Regions from separate parts of the Echinimonas agarilytica genome, predicted to be linked through region 2. Evidence: predicted binding sites of a transcription regulator. Region 2 holds the regulator's gene; each other region holds the start of a gene.
The links. Region 2 encodes sigma-54, which starts transcription at its own class of promoters, with help from an activator protein. Its sites were predicted from a motif close to GTTGGCACGNNNNTNGNNT; they were not measured.
Positions count from the first base shown of each region.

Region 1 (6,468 bases), on a different contig from region 2:
CCGCTGCCACTACTCCCCATCAAAGACAAACTTTTACCTGCGCGAAGTGATAATGAGATATGACTCACGACCGCATTGGCTTCTGTTTGATCATCAAACCAATGGCTAATTTCTGACAATTCGAGCATAAACATCCAGTCCGTTATTCGAGGAGATGCGTAAATTATATAAACTAATACGAGAGAGGCGCAGATTTGGTGCTGCATCAATAATACAGAGATGCACTTGCATTCATAGGTCGGGAAGCTGACAATCTGCCGCGAGACCCTCAAATGCTTAATGGGAGAAGGCCAATATGCTGGATTTGTCGGACGTTCGTCGAGAATACATTCAAGGTGGTTTGCGCCGCGAAAACTTACCGGACATCCCGTTTGAGTTATTCGAGCAGTGGTTACAGCAAGCCGTGGATGCAAAACTGACCGATCCCACCGCGATGGCATTGGGTACCGTAAACCAACAAGGGCAGCCATTTCAGCGCATTGTATTGCTGAAACAATCCGACCCCAGCGGCTTTGTGTTTTTTACCAATTTGGGCAGCCGAAAGGCGCTGCACATAGAACAAAATAGCCAGGTTAGTGCGCTGTTTCCGTGGCACATGTTAGAACGACAAGTACATATCACTGGCCGTGCTGAAAAGTTGTCGCATGCTGAAGTGTTACGCTATTTCTTATCGCGCCCGAAAGAGTCTCAGATTGCAGCGTGGGCGTCGAAGCAAAGCGCTCGGCTGACTGCTCGCCAAGTGCTCGAAGCTAAATATTTGGAGCTCAAGCAAAAATTTTCTGAAGGCGAGGTGCCTTTGCCAACGTTTTGGGGGGGGTATCGGATCGTGCCGGACAGCATCGAGTTTTGGCAAGGGGGAGACCGTCGCTTGCATGACCGTTTCTTGTATCAACGTGATGGCGATGATTGGACTATCGACCGCCTTGCGCCTTAGTCCATGGGGCTATTAACATTGGAGAAGGGTGTGAAACAAACGCGTTAAGATATGGCCAAATCTCCTCAAGCTATGAACTTTGATCGCTGCCGCGAGCTTGCCGAATCGCATTGGCGTGTGCCACTTGAAGCGAAAATGCAGCAACTCATCGAGCGCGCCTCGCGTCAGTTTGCACACGAATTTACGACGCCCGAATTGCATTTCAATCAACGCGGAACGTGTGCTGGCAGTGCTCGTTTGAACACTCAAGAAATGCGACTGAATCCGGTGCTACTCGAAGCTCAACCCGACTGTTTCGTCAGCGACATTATGCCGCATGAATTAGCCCACTTGTTGGTGCATCAATATTACGGCCGAGTGCCGCCGCATGGCGCTCAGTGGCAGCATATGATGGCTGAAGTATTTGGTGTGAAACCTGCACGAACACACCGTTTAGATGTGACCGACGTGCAGGGCCAAACATTTGCATATGAATGCGGTTGCCAGCGCCATTCGTTAACTATTCGACGTCACAACAAAATTGAACGTGGCGCGACCTATCGCTGTCGAAAATGTGGCGAGGCATTGGCCAGAGCCGCTTAATATTCTAAAGGCTAATGAGCTGATAGGAACTGAGCTGAGGCACTTCTTTAATTAATAAGTCTTGAGTCGTTTTCAGTTCAAGTGCTTGGTGGCACAAAGATTCTGCGCGCTGAATGAGTTGTTCTTTTTGGGGCGACACTTGTTGGTCTATTTGGTCTGCCATGGCTTCCATTCGTTGGCCAAAATCTGACATCTGTTGGTCAAAATCGCCTTTGTCTGAGTCAAACAAATCGCCAATTTGATGAAAAGTCGAACTCAAGCCAATCATTAGCGCTTTTTCAACCACGTTCTCAATGCTTGTAGAGAGCTCTTCACCGAGCTCGCCTTCTGAAATTGCGCCAAGGTAATAGCGATTTCCATCATGAGAAAACTGTTGGGTGAGGTTGTCTCTTAGGGTGCGTGTCAGCGCATTAAATTCGTCTTGCTGCTGCGCTGAACTCCCAAACCCTTGCATGACGGTATCTGCTGCCGACAGCCCAATTTCAAGGCCGTCTTCAGCAATGCCAATGGCGGTGGGCACGAGCTGGCGTAATTGTTGGTCATATTTGCTAAGGAGCTGGGTTGAGGCAGCGTTCAAATCGATTTCACGCTCATCAATGATGAGCTGGCTCGGTTGAATGATGACATGGACTGATTCGTCATTGCGAAGCTCGATTTGTTGAGGAGTCATGGCGACGTCCATATCGAGATTTACCACGCATTCAAATGCCAGAGAGGATGTAGATACGAACAGAGTGAGTGCTGTGATTAAAGTCTGGCGCATTTGAGTTCCTTGTTGTTAGTTCAATTGATTGTATCCGAGAATACTTATTGGCGAGTCGTGTTTTAGTAAGTATCAAGCAAGTCGTGTTCCAATAAAATTAAATCGTTAAATATCATTAATTTGAATTTTTCAAATAAAGTCTTAGCCCCACACTTAGCCGGAATATATAAGAGACGTTAGTGAATTTCACTTAACAGTGGCAATTTACATCAAACGGATTGCCCACTCTTCATGTGTTTCATGGCTGTTCATATTGGGTTCAGCTTGGCTCAGTAAAATACCTTCATTCCCTGCACGTCACCACGCCACGTTGAATTCTCACAGGAGAGCATTATGTTTACTTGTACTGAAGACGGAGTTCGTAGCCTGAAAGGTTGGGTCACCATGGTCACCCTTTTTGCCTGCATTGCGGCTGGTAGTATCATCGGAACTGCCGGCGGAACGGCGGTTCGAAGTTTGGGTGGGTGGGGTTAAGCCTTCTCTCAACCCCAATGAAATTTGCGTTAAGCGAGTTCTTTGTCCAAGGCTAAACTCAATGCTGGCCGTTGACTATTTCGCTTGCGATAAGCGGCCAGTTTTGGTGGCAATGGTTGGCCAAACTTCACCGCCCAATTGAGCGTTTGTGTGAGTAATATATCGGCTACCGTAAACTCGTCGAATAAACTGTCGGTGTCTGGCATTCTCGGTTCTAATTCATTGCAAATTTTCTCAAACTCCCATTCAGCAACCTCTAACATTGGCTCAACCCGTTGTGGTTCGGGCAGTGCAAACTTGTGTTTGCCCATGGTCCAAAGAGGTTGCTCGAGTTCGCATGTGATTAACGATAACCACTGATGATGGCGGCCTTTGTCGGCTACGGATGTAGGCAACAGCTTTCCATTGCCATAGGTTTCGGCTAAATACATACAGATTGCAAAAGACTCAGAAAGCACAAGGTCGTCATCGGTGAGCATGGGGACCTTGCCATTGGGGTTCATGGCTAAGTAGCCTTCACTTCGATGCTCTCCTTTACTCAAATCAACCCGTTTATATACCCACTCAAGCCCGAGCTCTTCTAAGCACCAACTCACCCGTAACGAACGACTTCGTGGCGAACCGTAAAGTGTAATCATCAAATTCTCTCCATGATCGTGACCCTAAAACATTAAAATGTTGGGTGATTAAATCTTCAATAACGTCTTTAACAGCTTGAGTGTAACCTCAAACTTCTGAAATACTAGCTCACTCACTGGAACTATCAGGACGGATCCAAATGCGCTTGGCTGACCAAATCATTATTGCCGATGATCACCCATTGTTTCGTCAGGCTTTAATGCTGACGTTGAAGACAACCCCAGAGTTAACGGATGTTGACTGGTTGGAAGCGGACACTGTAGGGGCTTTAGAAAAGTTGCTAGAACAGCATGCAGATGCAGACTTATTAGTGTTGGATTTACAGATTCCAGGCGCGCATGGCTTTTCTACATTGGTGCATGTGCGGTCTCACTTTCCTGACTTGCCTGTGGTGGTGGTGTCGGCTCATGAAGAAGAAGACAACATTCGCCGTGCAATGCATGCAGGAGCGGCTGGATTTGTGCCTAAATCGAGTGCGCCAGAGGTGTTGCAGCAGGCCCTGATCGCTATCTTGCAAGGACAAATTTGGGTGCCCAACGACGCGATTTTGAGTCAAGCGGTTGATGACGATATTGTGTCGCAAATGGCCAGTTTAACCCCGCAGCAACATCGCATATTAATGATGTTTGCTGAAGGCATGCTGAATAAGCAAATTGCCAGTGATCTTAATGTGTCTGAAGCCACGGTCAAAGCTCATGCCACGGCCATTTTTAAAAAGCTCAATGTGCGCAATAGAACACAGGCCGTCATTGCAATTAGCCAGCTTGACCTTTCTCAGTTTCATCCCCAGTAAGCTGAACATGTGTTGAGCCTATTCATGCCCTTTGATGTCATTATGATCGGGCAGGTCTAAAAAACGCTGAATCATGGCACGCAAGCGGGCAGGCTTCACCATCTTCCTCATGAATCCGTAGCCTCGGTGTTCAGCGTACTCTTGTAGTCCTTCTTTTCGGTCAGCGGTGATTAAAACGCCGGGAATATCGATCTGTGCCAATTCGCGAACGGCATCCATCAGCTCTAGCCCGGTTTCGCCGTGATCGAGTTGATGATCAACCAGCATAATAGATACGGGCTCATCTGATGCATTCACCTTATCTAAAGCTTCTTGAATACTTTGCGCCTCAATAACATTGGCATTCCAACTGCTCAACAAAGCGGTCATGCCGTGCAGTACTGACAAATCATTATCCACACACAACACCGTGCGCCCTGCAACGAGCTGAAAGGCTTGCCTTTGTGGCATGTAGGTGTTGGTTGGCAGCATGCTACAGGCAAACGCTCGGGTTGCGGTTACGGTAAAAGCACAGCCTGAACCCAGCTTGGATTTGAGCGACAACTCGTGACCTAAAATACGGCAGAAACCTTGTGCAATGTTTAACCCTAAGCCCAACCCATGAGAACCTGTGGTGCTGTTTTGGTCGAGCCGAGTAAAGGCTTGGAACACGCTGTTTTGCTGAGTTTTGTCGATACCCGGACCTGAATCAATCACTTGAATATCGATGGTTTTAGCATGGCGACGACACCCCAAAACAACTTTATGACCGCTGGCATAACGGAATGCATTCGCCAATAAGTTTTGCAACACACGGCGCAGCATTCGGGCATCCGTTTCAATCCAGAGTTTGTTCTTTTGTACGTGAAATTCCACATTGTATTCTGAAGCAAGCGCGCTAAATTCATTGGCTAATTCAGTAAAAACATCCTGCACTGCCAATGTTACCGGAGCCGCTGTAATTCGGCCTGATTCGATACGTGCGACGTCACCCATATCGTTGAGCAGCTCGCTGGCGGTTGACAATGAGGTGTTTAAATTTCCCAGCAACGCCCGTTGTTCTCGATCAAGGCGTCTGTCTTGCCCCAACGCAGAGCTAAATAAACGCGCGGCTTCTAAAGGCTGCATGAGGTCGTGGCTGCAGGTGCGTAAATAATGACTTTTGTTATAGTTAGCTTGCTCTAAAGCATCGTTCACTTGTTGTAATTCTTGGGTGCGCTCATTGACTCGTATTTCCAATTCTTCATTGGTTTGTTCTAACGCTTGTTGCGCTTCACGGTAGGATGTGACGTCTGAATAGGTCATGACGAAGCCGCCGCCGGGCATAGGGTTTCCTCGACTTAAAATCACTCGGCCACCCGGAAACGTTCGCTCAGATGTGTGCGGTGTTCCGCGTCTTAAATGCATAAGGCGTGCTCGAACTAATTGTTCGACATTGCCTTCACCACACAGACCGCGTTTGGCGTTGAAACGAATCATATCGGCAATGGGTTTGCCTATACCCACAAGTGCTTTGGGGTACTCAAATAAATCGATGTAGCGTTGATTCCAAGCCACAAGGCGCAGCTCGGTATCGACCACTGAAATACCTTCACCTGCGTTTTCAATCGCGCCTTGCAGTAAGTTCTGACTAAACGCCAAGCGTTCGGTTGAGGTTTGTTCAACCAATTGAGCAATTTCATCTAAGGCAATGTCGCGGCCTTCCAATGCAGAAGACAACAGTAATTTAGCGGAGCTGGCGCCCATCACGCTGCCTAGTAACCGTTCGCAGTGGGTGTTGAGCATTTGCTGGAACTGCATGGAGTGCGCTTTGATATCGTGATTGCGCATACTGCGTTCAAAATGCTTAAACGCAGCTTCAGCGCGACTTTCGCCAACAAAACGAGCGGCCAATACCGTCAGCTCTGATACACTGGCTTGCTTAATTTTACGAGGAAGCTGTTGATTGGAGTCGTGCTTTTCTAAAAATTGCCCCGCTTGAATTCGCTCGACCACAGAAGGTCGTGCCCAGCTGCTTCCAAACCAAAGGCCGAAGACATTGGTGAGCAAGCTAAGCAAGGTGCCAGTGGTGAGTGCCGACATACCAAATTGATGCAACCAATCTGGATCATCAATCACCCCAAAGTGAGGGAAAACCACCCAGACGAGCCAGTTGGTACTGCCCAATAGGAGCCCCAAGGCAACGCCAATTCGGTTGGCTTTGCGCCAGTAAAATGCGGCTAACAGTCCGGGAGTGAGCTGGGCAATCGCGGCAAATGCAATTTCTCCCAAGCTACTGAGAGTGTCGGGTGGAGCCAATAGAAA
Region 1 is NZ_JAMQGP010000004.1:65,117-71,584, reverse strand. Features, by position in the region: gene NAF29_RS10380 (ABC transporter ATP-binding protein) at 1-128, opposite strand, end outside; gene pdxH (pyridoxamine 5'-phosphate oxidase) at 296-934, shown strand; gene NAF29_RS10370 (SprT family zinc-dependent metalloprotease) at 986-1,516, shown strand; gene NAF29_RS10365 (DUF2884 family protein) at 1,521-2,279, opposite strand; gene NAF29_RS10360 (hypothetical protein) at 2,613-2,753, shown strand; gene NAF29_RS10355 (glutathione S-transferase family protein) at 2,783-3,391, opposite strand; gene NAF29_RS10350 (response regulator) at 3,532-4,185, shown strand; gene NAF29_RS10345 (hybrid sensor histidine kinase/response regulator) at 4,204-6,468, opposite strand, start outside.
Region 1: a site for sigma-54 is predicted at 2,354-2,372, ahead of NAF29_RS10365 (DUF2884 family protein). Genes of this name have one in related genera too.

Region 2 (6,468 bases):
CTGCACATACGTTTAGGCCAAGCCATACTGAGCGTCGCTTGGTACTTTTTAAAGCCGGTGCAAAGGTATCTTCTTCATCGTCTAGGCCCGCCATGCTCATTAATGAGTGCTCTGCGTCCTCACGGATGACGTCAACGACGTCATCGACAGTAATACGGCCTAATAGGCAGCCGTTGCCGTCTACCACAGGGGCCGAAATGAGGTCGTGACGCTCAAAGTGTTGTGCTACTTCAGAGTCGTGCTGTTCAGCCGAGAGGGGGGCTACGTCCACCTCAAGAATCTCCGAAATTTCGAGTTCTGACTGGCTACTAACGAGCAGTGCGAGTGAAACTTCGCCCAAGAGTTTGTCTTGTTTGTCTACCACGTAGAGTTTATCGGTGCCTTCTGGCAACTGGCCGCGCAGCCGAAGATAGCGCAAAACTACATCCACAGAGACATCTGGGCGCAGGGTAATGACATCCGTGTTCATCATGGCGCCAGCGCTGTCTTCTTCATAAGAGAGTGCTTGTTCGACGCGATGACGGTCTTGCTCATCCATCGAGCTTAAGACTTGCTGAAATACCGATTCCGGAAGGCTACCAAGGACGTAAGCGAGATCATCGCTTTCCATACCTTCGATGGCTTCGGCAACATGTTCGGGCTCCATTTCCCGAATAATGCTGTCTTTAATATCTTCCGCTAGCTCTTCAAGGATCTCACCGTGCTGGTCTGGATCGATTAATTGCCAGAGAACAGGACGTGCAGAAGGCGTTGATGATTCTAATAAGAGTGCAACATCGTAAGCCGGAAGGGAGTGAAGCATTCGGCGCACGTGGACAAACATGCCGCCATTGAGAGCGTCATTAACAGCCTTTAAACGGCTGTGAGTTTGTTCTTGTTCGAGAATTTGAGGCATATTAATTGATTCCCGCGCACCGAGTCATAAGAAGGCTTACAGTTTAAACGAATCATCTTGATATGCCACACAAAAGGTATGCCAATTAGAGGGGATTATTCACCCTCATCGAAGAAATTGTTGATGAGGTTCTCGACTGCGTCCAGTGCTGCGGCTGCATCATCACCCTCTGCGCTGACTTGCACCGACTGCCCTTGGCACGTTTGCAGTAGTAACAAGCTCATTACGCTCCCTGCGGAGGCGCTTTTGTCACCATGAGAGATCATGACTTCTGCCTCATAGTCCCGTGCGAGAGTAGCTAGCTTAGTAGCTGCACGCGCATGCAACCCGAGTTTGTTTTGGATGAGCAGTGAGCGAGTTAAAATCATACTGAAGTCTTTTTATATTGAAGGTTACGATGGCGTAGTTGCACCTGATACGATGATCTAAATAAATCCGCAAGGCGGTTGGCGATATGAACTGAGCGGTGGCATCCGCCAGTACAGCCAATTGCCACGGTCACGTAACTCCGATCATTCTTTTCAAGTTGGGGGAGCCAGTCTTTGAGATTACTTTCGACCTGAGCGATAAAGGCTTCTACATTGCTGTGCTGGTCAAAAAATTCAATGACGGGCTGATCGTTGCCGGTATATGAACGTAAACCCGGCTCCCAATAAGGGTTGGGTAAGAAGCGCACATCAAACACGAAGTCAGCATCGTTGGGAGTGCCGTGTTTAAAACCAAATGATTCAAAGACCAACACCAGTGGAGCCTTTGATGTGCCCGATAAGCGTTCGCGAAGTGTTGCGCTAAAATCGTAAATAGTGGAGTGGCTGGTGTCTAAAAATAGGTCGGCTTGCTCTCGAACCGGCTCTAACCAAGATGTCTCTGCGGCAACTGCATCAGCCAGTGTAAGCTCATTTTTTGTAAGCGGGTGACGGCGCCGTGTTTCAGAATAACGTCGCAATAGAATCGAGTCATCGGCATCGAGATATAAAATAGTGGTGGGAACGGCTGTTTTAAGAACTTTAAGCAATTGCTCGATCTGAGCACGATCGTTCGGCAAGTTCCTCATGTCTAAGCTCACAGCAACGTTCTCGTGCTGGTTGTGCTGCATGGTGATCCAAGGCTTCAGAAGTTCGATGGGTAAATTGTCAACGCAATAGTACCCGAGATCTTCGAGAACCCTGAGCGCAATAGATTTCCCTGCTCCTGAACGACCACTAACGACGGTGAGCTTCATGTAAGAGTGCACTTTAATAAATGATTATGCGTTGATAATAACCTGATATAGGTCTTCAGCACTAGAGGCACATCTGAGCTGTTTTAAGGTATTTTTTTGACCTAATTTTTCAGCGACTAAAGCAAGAGTTTTGAGATGGTGTTTGCAGTCTTGCTCGGGCACCAGCATCGCAAACATAATATCGACTGGCTTTTTATCAATGGCGTCGAATTCGATTGGGGATTCAAATTGAACCAATATAGCGACGTTGCTGGCGTCAGACGGGAGTCTGCCGTGCGGAATGGCTATGCCATTTCCAATGCCGGTACTGCCTAGTTTTTCGCGTGCTAAAAAGCGCTCGAAAATTTCGTTTTCGGTGAGTCCTTGGAGATGCTTCGCTGCGATTTCACTTACGATTTCAAGTGCTCGCTTTTTGCTACTACATTGGACTGCACTGAAAGTGCAGTCCTTGGACAGGATACTTCGCATGTTCATGATTAATGCTTCTGCAATTTTTCCTTGTGGCGAATAACCTGCCGGTCGAGCTTGTCGACTAACGAGTCTATCGCCGCATACATACTTTCGCTTTCAGCGTTCGCAAATATTTCCGCTCCCGAGAGGTGAACGGTTGCTTCTGCAATCTGGCGAAGTTTTTCGACATTCAACACCACATGGACGTTTGTGATGTTGTCGAAGTGGCGCTCTAATTTGGCCAGCTTCTCTGTGACATAGTCACGTAAAGGAGGAGTAATATCAACATGATGACCGGTTAAGTTTAGTTGCATAGGCGTGTTTCCTCACTCAGTACTTGTTGTTACAAAAGACTTTTTCTTTGGTTGGATGGCGGAATATTGAGCGCTTCACGATATTTAGCAATCGTTCGGCGAGCCACATTAATTCCTTGATCCGAGAGTAGCTCAGCCATTTTACTATCGCTTAATGGCTTTGCCGGGTTTTCTGCTGCGACCAGCTTTTTAATCAATGCGCGAATAGCAGTGGACGAGCATTCGCCACCACTTTCAGTGCTCACATGGCTGGAGAAGAAGTATTTGAGTTCAAATATACCGCGTGGCGTGTGCATATACTTCTGCGTGGTCACGCGCGAAATAGTAGATTCATGCATGCCAACTTCTTCGGCCACATCATTGAGAACCATGGGTTTCATGGCTTCATCGCCGTACTCAAAAAAGTCGTATTGGCGTTTCAGAATGCAGTTTGAAACTTTCATAAGTGTTTCGTTACGGCTTTCTAAGCTTTTAATGAACCACTTGGCTTCTTGCATGTGTGAACGGATAAATTGTCCGTCAGAGGTGTTTCGAGCACCACGAGACATAGCTGCGTACTGCTCATTGACTCGAATTTTTGGCACTGCATCTGGATTCAATTCGACTTGCCAGACGCCGTTGCGCTTCATCACTGAAACGTCTGGAATGACGTATTGGCTATCTTCGACCACAATGGCACTGCCCGGACGCGGATTGAGGCTTTGGATCAAGCGCATCACTTCGCGAAGCTGGTCTTCTTTGAGTCGCGCTCGGCGCATCAATGTGCGGTAATCGCGACTTGCAAGTAAGTCCATGTGGTTGTTGATCACTAGCATGGCTTCTTTTAACCAAGGCGTGTCGGTGCCAAATTGACGCAATTGAATGAGTAAACATTCTTTGATGGAGCGAGAGCCCGAACCAATTGGGTCAAATAGCTGAATGCGTTTTAAAACGGCTTCAATTTCATCCAATTCAACTTCTGCATTACCTTGGCTTTCTAGAATATCTTCTGTTGTGACAGTGAGATAACCTGCATCATCAATGCCATCAAGAATAGTTCTGGCAATGGCACGATCTGTGTCTGTCATGGGAGTTAATTCAAGCTGCCATTCGAGGTGAGCATGCAATGAATCGGTGGTTTCACCTTGAAAGCTTTCATCATCCTCACGCATTGGGGCGGCTGAGGCCACAGGGGCTGCTGACACAACTTCATCCCAAGTTGTATCCATAGGCATTTCTTCCGAAATGGAATCTTGTTGCAGTGCTTCTGCAGTATCAACTGTACTACTATCTGCTTCAATACTGTCCAAGCTGACATCTGAATCTGCTGAAGATGAATTTTCTTCTTCGGATTGTTCAAGGAGTGGATTGCTATCCAAAGCTTCTTGAATTTCCTGTTGCAGATCTAAAGTCGACAATTGCAAAAGCCTAATGGCTTGCTGCAATTGCGGCGTCATAGTCAGCTGTTGGCCAAATTTAAGCTGGAGCGATGGTTTCATCTAGTCTCCGACTCTTCCTGTGTAACGGTGGCTGCAAAATGAGCAGTATCCGTGGGTTACGTTAAGCTACTATAGCTGGAATTGCTCACCTAAGTACACATCTCGAACGTGTTGATTTGCTAAAACTTGTTCCGGAGAACCTGTCGCAATCAATTCGCCATGTGACACGATGTAAGCGTACTCACAAACGGATAGTGTTTCACGAACGTTATGATCCGTAATTAATATCCCTAAACCTCGAGTTTTGAGGTGTTCAATGATCTTTTTAATATCCGATACTGAAATAGGGTCGACACCGGCAAAAGGCTCATCGAGTAAGATAAAACTGGGTTCAGCGGCAAGCGCTCGTGCAATTTCAACTCTGCGTCGTTCCCCCCCAGAAAGGCTCATGCCTTTGCTTTGGGCAATATGGCCAATATTAAATTCTTCCAGCAAAGAGTCGAGAGCTTCCTCTCGTTGCTCGGTAGAGAGGTCTTTGCGCGTCTCTAAAATAGCCATAATGTTGTCGCGTACACTGAGCTTGCGAAAAATGGACGACTCTTGGGGCAAATAGCCGATGCCTTTTCGGGCACGCTCATGCATGGGCGCCAAGGAAATATCTTCACCGTTGAGCTCAATAATGCCTTTTTCGGCTTGAACAAGCCCCACCACCATATAAAAGGTGGTGGTTTTACCTGCGCCATTAGGCCCCAGAAGACCCACAATTTGCCCTGGTTCAACTTTCAACGAAACATCTTTAACCACTTGACGGCGCTTGTAAGACTTTGCGAGATTTTTTGCTTCTAATAATGCCATGCAGACTATTTCTTTTGGTCGTCGAGTTGTTCTTGGACTTGATCTGGAATGAAGATCGTTGTCACGCGAGCAGAGCCATCGTCTTTGCTATCTGCTTCGAGTAATTGCTGTTCAAGGTTGTAGAGAATCTTGTCACCCTTTACCAAGCTATCTTCTTGAGTTAGTTGAGCTTCACCGGTGAGCAACAAAATACGTTCTCCAAGCTCATATCGAACTCGCAACGCTTGAGCATCCATTGCTTTGCCATTATCAAGGATTTGGCTGTAATTTGCAGGCTTTCCGTTCGCGACCAAGACTTGTTGGCCTTCTTCGGTTGCGTTCAAGATAGTCAGTGTATCTGCAAATATCTGCAATGTTCCTTGAGTCACTTTGACATCACCAATATACGTCACAACATTTGACTTCATATCAATGGTTTGCCGCTCTGATTCAATCACAACTCGTTCAGAGAAGTCGCTCTTTACGGCATAAGAAAAAGGACATATGGCTATTAATGCTGCGGCACTAATTCGCTGGAGTTTGTTCATAAAATGCTTCCACATCTTGCAGAATTTCTATGTCCTGCTTATTTAAATCTGCTTGAAGACCAACACCTTGCATCTCAATGTGTGGGCCAAGGGCGATGACTTTCTCATCAGTATGCATCTGATTGGAGTCAATTTCGAGCACCAGATAAGGTGTTGTAATTGTTTGAACTTGGCTTAAAGGATCGGTTGCTTTAATTGTAACAGAACCTTTGAGCTGCAATTGATCGAGCGCTTGATACAAGCTGCCTTCGCTGGCTGTGACTTTCCAAGCGGGGTCATCGCCAGACTCTTCGTTAAATACTGTGACTTCTGGGTTAGTAAATATGGTCATGTCGAGTGCTGAATAGGATTCCATTCGCTCGCCAAACACCGTACTGGTTAATTTGCCAGTTTTATCAAAATTACGATTAAATAGGTTTTCCGCGATGTAATCGGGTTCATAGGTATCCCATTGTAGAGCCTTCTTTGGATCGCTTTCCTCAGTATCTAATAAAGCATAGATCACCAGTGAGGTGATGAAAAACAAACCTGATACCCAGGTCAGTCTATTCATATGCTACGTCCCATTGTCGTGTTGAAAGTGCCTTGTGCTTGCATGATGGTATCACAAACTTCGCGCACGGCTCCGAACCCTCCAGCGGTTTGTGTGGTCCACTTTGCCCGTTGGCGCAACCAAGGGTGGCCGTCCGCCACGCAAATCGACATACCACATTCGGCCATGACGGGCCAGTCAATGAGGTCGTCTCCAATGTATGCACACTCATGAGCATCGAGTTTGGTGTTGGTT
Region 2 is NZ_JAMQGP010000001.1:678,997-685,464, forward strand. Features, by position in the region: gene mgtE (magnesium transporter) at 1-895, opposite strand, end outside; gene NAF29_RS02840 (HPr family phosphocarrier protein) at 991-1,263, opposite strand; gene rapZ (RNase adapter RapZ) at 1,260-2,117, opposite strand; gene ptsN (PTS IIA-like nitrogen regulatory protein PtsN) at 2,142-2,591, opposite strand; gene hpf (ribosome hibernation promoting factor) at 2,594-2,881, opposite strand; gene NAF29_RS02860 (RNA polymerase factor sigma-54) at 2,911-4,359, opposite strand; gene lptB (LPS export ABC transporter ATP-binding protein) at 4,429-5,154, opposite strand; gene lptA (lipopolysaccharide transport periplasmic protein LptA) at 5,160-5,681, opposite strand; gene lptC (LPS export ABC transporter periplasmic protein LptC) at 5,659-6,234, opposite strand; gene kdsC (3-deoxy-manno-octulosonate-8-phosphatase KdsC) at 6,231-6,468, opposite strand, start outside.

Region 3 (6,468 bases), on a different contig from region 2:
ACTCCATGCGATGGGCAAACCGTCTACATCAGCAGACTGAAGAGTAGGGTATGACGCGGCTTGTTCGCTGAGTTGATAAATATTCAAAGCAGAACGTAATTTATCACCGCGCTCGTCTACTTCACTTGCTGCAATCAAAAGATCACGTGAAGGAATGGCCAAAACGCCCTCTGGGCCTGCCGCTGTCGGCAAAATTTGCTTGAGCTCTGGCATTTCAGGGTTTTCAACGTCGTACACGAAAATCAAGCTTGAGCGCTCAGAGTTTACAAACAAATACTCGTCATCACCGAACATGGCATATTCAGCATTCTCAGGTTCGTTCCCTTTATTGCCTGAACGCGCATCGGGGTAATGGCCGAGCTTAACCGCTAAGTGATCGAGCGTGTTCCCTGAAGAGTACACAACCGTGCCATCTTTATCGAAGATGGTGAAGCCACGGCTACCGCCATATAAATCGCCTTCATCGGCTGTGACAAAATGGTCATTAGAAATCCAAGTGACGCCGTCGGGCTCACGTGGCACATCAGACGCTGAAGATGTCAGAGAAATCAGTGCTGCATCTTCTTCTTCAGTATCGATGTTCACAAGGTCTACTGTGCCGGCAGAGAAGTGGTTCATCACTTCGCCAGAAGCTAAATCTACCACCACAATATGATTGTTTTCTTGCAAAGTGATCACGGCCATATCGTCGTCATTGATGTCGACATATTCAGGCTCTGGATCAGAAGGGAATAAAGTGGCTAGGCCTGTCATATCAACATTGCGACGAGTCCAGTCTGCTGGGTCTGACAATGCTGTATCAATGATAATGAACCCGCCTGCTGGCAATTGAACAGGTGCGCCGTCGGTAGGTTCAAAATCTTCGTCACGTTCGTTTTCAATCACAACCGCAACATAATCACCGCTTGGGCTTGCTGCAATTGAGTCAGGCTGGCCGCCTAGGTCCATGCGGGCCACTTCGCTACGAGTGGCAATATCAACCACAATTAATGCACCGCTGACGTTAACATAGTCTTCAGAAGTGTTGATGGCTACAAGAGCGTAGTCGTTGAGAACAGTAACAGATGTTGGCTCACCACCGAGCGCTAATTCGGCGATCGGCATTGGTGATGAAGGATCAGAAATGTCGACAAAACCTAATGATTCGTTCGGGCTATTTGAATAAATGAGCGTATTGCCGTCGACGCTTGCTGCAACGATTTCTGCCGCAGTTTCGTCATCAACATGACAGTTGTCGTCGAGTTGAAGGCAGACAGGAAAGGTTGCAATGCGATTGAAGTTTTGTGCTTCTGCATTTGAACTATCGTTGTCATTATCGCTGTTACAAGCGGTGAGGCCGATAGTGAGCGACATTGCGATAGTCATAGCCAACGCATTCTTTTGGAAAGTCATCTGTAAGTCCCTTGAAGATCATTAATTCTTAATATGAGGCCTACTTTGTAAACACTTCTTGTTACATTTTATAAACATTTAGATTTCAGTTTTTTGACTTAAAGATGACAGGTTGAAGGAGTGGTTTAGTTTTCGAATGGCTAAAATGAAGTTTGGAAAGAAGTATTTAGGAGATAGTGAGCGGAGTTTTGTTGGTGTATGTGATGAGGCGCTCAACTGAATGATTGAGCGCCTGCTGTCATTGGATTATTGAATGTTTTTCGATGCTTTTCCGGTAAGGTCAGCAGCGTGGTTCATAACGTGAAAGATCACATTTTGTTCAATTGTTCCGCTCACAAGGTGCGATCCAGGGCCAGAAGCGTATACAGCCACATCTTCGCCGCCGTGGGTTTCTGAGCCAAGTGGAACCAGCGCTTCTTGGTGGTAGCCACTGTGTGTGGTGTCGATGTCTGAAATGTCATGGCGTCCGGCATCGATGGGCTTGCCATAGCGCACATCGGCGTTGGTGTTATTTTCCAGCGACGCATGCCCACGGCCTGTTGCATAACCAAGCGTGGTGTAGGGCATTCCATCATCGGCCTTCGTGGGCTCTGACTTAGGTTCTCCGTGATCGTCGTTACCGACTACTTTTCCAAGAATTGGGTTACCGCGAGTGGGATAGCCCGCCATAGTAAATACATGACTGTGGTCAGCGGTGACAATAATTAAGGTTTCTTCGGGGTTGGTTTTTTCCAGCGCTTTTTGAACCGCAGATGATAGTTCAACGGCATCGGTCAGGGCATTGTAGGCGTTGCCTGCGTGATGCCCGTGGTCAATCCGCCCGGCCTCAACCATGAGGAAAAACCCCTCATTATTGCGTTGTAATAAATCAATCGCAGTGTCGGTCATTTCAGTTAACGTGGGCTCGCCTGACTTGTCTTCAAGTCGATTGGCTGAATAACGCATATGCGATGCATTAAATAAGCCTAAGACAGGCGCATCGTTGTTGATTGAGAGGGCATCGAAACCGGCTTGATCCATCACGTATTGGCCGCCTTGTTGTTGCCATTCTTCAATTAAGTTACGGCCGTCTTTCCGGCGACCTTCACCCGCTTTTTCAGAAAAACCGGCTATCGACGCTGGGTCGTCACCAAAAAATGCTCGGCGTCCTCCACCAAAGGCCACATCAATACCTGAAACGATAGGAAGGGGGTTGCCGTCGTTAATGCGTTGTTCTAAGTTGGGTTTAAAATCAATGAGCTGGCTGGCAATATCTTTACAACCAAGCTGTGCTTCGCCGTTCTTCAAATCTCCATCGCTTTCCCAGTCGCGCTCTACAGACTTTGCGTATGTTGCTGCAGGCGTTGCATGAGTGAGTCTTGCAGTGCTTACAATCCCCGTTGATTTTCCAGCTAGCTCGGCTAGCTCTAACGCGCTGAAGAGTGCTTCGCCATTGTTGAGGTAGTCTTGGCAGTCGGCTCTGCGCGAAGCTTGGCTCACGCCGATGAATCCAGCTTTGGTTTTAACACCCGACATCATGGCCGTCATGGTGCCCGCTGAATCTGGGGTTTGTTGGTTGGTGTTGTAGGTTTTCACCAAACCTGAAAACGGCAGTTGCTCAAAACTTAATTGATACTCTTCACCGGTTTGACCTTGTTGTTGGCCGGCTAAAATTCGCGCTGCAGTAATGGTTGAAATGCCCATGCCGTCACCAACAAAGAGAATGACGTTTTTAGCGGCTCCCTTTTTGTTGTTGATGGTTTTTTGCGTGCCTAGTGCAATGGAAGCTTCGCCATCGGCGAACCATTGATTTGCGAGTTGTCCCTGCGGAGATGCATCTAATGATGCAGGGGCTGTTGCGCTACAAGCGCCTAAGAATAGGGTCAGACTGCATGCAATGAGGGTCGTTGAAAAGTTATTCATTACTCGTTAGCTCTCGGTTTAGGCATTCACTATGAATGAGTCTCGATGAAGTTATGTTGTAAGAGTAAACAACGTGTTACGAGAGTGTCGCTATAGAAGGCTTGAAGGTCAAATGAAGTTTCATTTTCACTCGGAGCTGCCTGTAAAAATGAGCCAGCAATTGGACTCATCATGACCGGTAGTAAAGTTTGACACATGTCAAAAAAATGGCATGTCATTATTCTTTACAGTGGTTGGTAATGAATCAGTTTATACAGTGTAAAAAAATAAACTTCTCTGCAAAGCTAGTATTCATAGGAGGTGTGGCGATTTATTCAATTCTTAAGGTTAACTAAACAGTCGTCTTAGAGTGTGAGCAAATACTCTAGGTGATTAATTTGCGAACAGTTCATTGTGGCTATATTTTACAGCTTTTGAGTTTTCAGCTTCTAAAATTCTAAATGCAGGCTCTGATTTTTATTTTATTGTTTATAATCAAGCGATTAGGGTTTTTGGCCTGTGGTTTGCATTAGCTGGGTCAGACGAATCCGTTGTTGTAAAAATTAAACGGAAATCACCGACTTAGTAGTTAACATATATTTGGTTCATCAAACGAGCCATGGAGTAATAGTTAGATGTTTAAGAAATGCATAGCAGCTTTGGCTTTGGTCGCAACAAGTTTGACCGCGCAAGCAGACATGATTGGTGGTGTTGAATACACGCCGGGTCCTTTCACTACCGTGACAGGTGCCATTGAACAAAAATTGAACCCTGTAACAGGCGAATTTACTGTAACGGGTTCTTTGAACACGGCTACTGGGCCATTTACCTGTGCTAGCTGTGAACTGACGTTTGTCATGGGCGGATACACCCTTGCAGCTCCACCAATTGATGGCATCTTCTCTGATACATACATCTACACTGGCGGAACAATTGATATTTATGTTCAACAAGCCGGTTCTACTGATAAGGACTTATGGTTAGCGCTTGAAGGTCATGACGTAGACCAAGGTTTTGGTGACTACTCATTTATTGGTAACGTCAATGGTTTCAGTGGCAGCATCACCAGCTTAACAGGCACGGGATACTTGGACGTAGTTGGCGGTATTGCAGCAGATAACTTTGATACTAACGTAGGCATTGACGGATCTGACATTGCATTCAACGGCTCATTCGGTTCACCTTTGTATGACAGCCAAGGCAACTTGATTGCAACGGGTTCAGGTGACTTCCACGGAGCGACTATTCCTGAACCTGCCGCAGTTGCATTGTTCGGTTTAGGCTTGTTGGGTTGTGCTGCTATGGCGCGCCGTCGCAAAGCATAAGCTTACCAAAATTTTAAAAAGCCGCCTTTAGGGCGGCTTTTTTGTGCCTGAATGTTGATGATGCTCAAAGCTCATTGAGCGAGCTTTGTGGGCGTATTGATAGACATGAATGCCTAATCATGCAGTTGTTAAACTATGTATTCAATCAGGGGGAATTTGGGTGGCATTAATAGCGCTCTAAATCAGTCTGTTGCCCCTGACTCTTTGCATGAAGGGGAGCACATAAAGGCAACATTTATGCGCTGAAAGTGCATGTCTATTCGCGTTTTCGTGTGATGTTATTTTTACAAATAAAATCATGACCTTGTTGGTTCTATTTTTCGGCTCGAAAAGTGATTCTTACCCATTCTCGTTCAGCTCTGGTTCAGTTAAATTTAGGTAAACTAATACCGTCTTAAGAGACAGCCAAAACGCGCTTTTTAGAGCACATTAACCAATGTTGTAAGAGGGTATTCATCATGTTGAAAAAGATATCTCAATGGCTTAAAACTCAAATTAAAGTTTTTCTCGAACCGCCTAAAGTACCTCGCATCAAACACAACTTTCAATACGACATGAAGCGTTCAGTGAGCGAGCGTGAAAAGAACATGAGCTTGGGCACGTACACAGAGCTGCAAAACAAATTACGGCGTCGCTTTAACCGCAAAGCTGCATGAGCTCTCGCGAGTCTTGTTCCCACTAGCACTTAGCCTCTAATTAAAACCTAGGGGCTTTGACTTCGTTCTCTCTATTATCCTCTTTGTATCTTGCCTCACAGCTTTCACACTAAAACCATGAAGTATGATTTAGCCCATTCCAAATTTTCTTCACTTGCTTCTTCTGTTTGTTTTGTTTCATGGTATTGTTATCGGTAACAGTTTAATTTTGTCGAAGTAATTTAGCATGCCCCGTTTGTTAGCTAGGGCTTAAGGAAACTCTCATGGCTTCACATGATAAGCCACTAGTAGTCATCACCGGAGCAAATTCGGGTGTTGGTTTGCAAGTGACTCGAACCTTTTCAGCGCAAGGATACTCGCTATTGCTGGTGGACTTAAACATTGACGTGGTAAGCGAATTGGATTTGCCGAATGCCATGTGTCGCGCTTTGGATATCACTGATCTAGCTGCATTCAAACAAGCTGTTGATGATGCTGAAGCACAGTTTGGTACAGTTGATTGCTTAATTAACAACGCAGGCATTATGTATATGGATAAGGTCGACGAGCAAGATGCAATTCAATGGCAACGAATGTTCAACGTAAATGTTCTTGGCTTGATGAACGGTGTTGCGTCGGTCGTGACTAAAATGAAGGAAAAAGGCAAGGGCACCATTATAAATATGGGCTCTTTAGGTGGCATCAAATTAATTGAAAACCAAACCGTTTACTGCGGTACTAAGCATGCAGTGCATGGCATTAGTGAAGGGCTTCGGCAGGAATTAGCATTGAGCAACGTGCGTGTGACAACGATTGCGCCGGGCGCGATTGAGACCAACTTGCTGTCATTAACTGAAAAGCGTGAATTTGCCGACGGCCAAGACAATTGGGCCCAAGAAATCGGTGGCATACTGGTACCCGAAGACATTGCTAACACGATGTTGTTTGTGTATCAGCAGCCGCAGCATGTGTGTCTACGTGAAATTGTTTTAGCGCCTACTAAGCAAGTGGTTTAGCCCTTAATGCACGTTCCGGTGGGCTTTGTCGGTTAGGTGATCGAAGCGTCAGTTTACTTTTTATAAGTTTCTTAATAAAAATACTTTACATGATAATGAGAATTGTTATCATTAAGTCGTGAGTTAAGAGTCTTTAAGGAGACATAATATGAGAACTGGCATTAAAACCCTAACTTTTGCGATCACTCACTTCAGTGTCGCATTTACCATTGCTTGGTT
Region 3 is NZ_JAMQGP010000004.1:97,660-104,127, reverse strand. Features, by position in the region: gene NAF29_RS10525 (esterase-like activity of phytase family protein) at 1-1,392, opposite strand, end outside; gene NAF29_RS10520 (alkaline phosphatase family protein) at 1,639-3,294, opposite strand; gene NAF29_RS10515 (PEP-CTERM sorting domain-containing protein) at 3,909-4,598, shown strand; gene NAF29_RS10510 (hypothetical protein) at 5,057-5,254, shown strand; gene NAF29_RS10505 (SDR family oxidoreductase) at 5,518-6,249, shown strand; gene NAF29_RS10500 (DUF2061 domain-containing protein) at 6,410-6,468, shown strand, end outside.
Region 3: a site for sigma-54 is predicted at 3,785-3,803, ahead of NAF29_RS10515 (PEP-CTERM sorting domain-containing protein). Genes of this name have one in related genera too.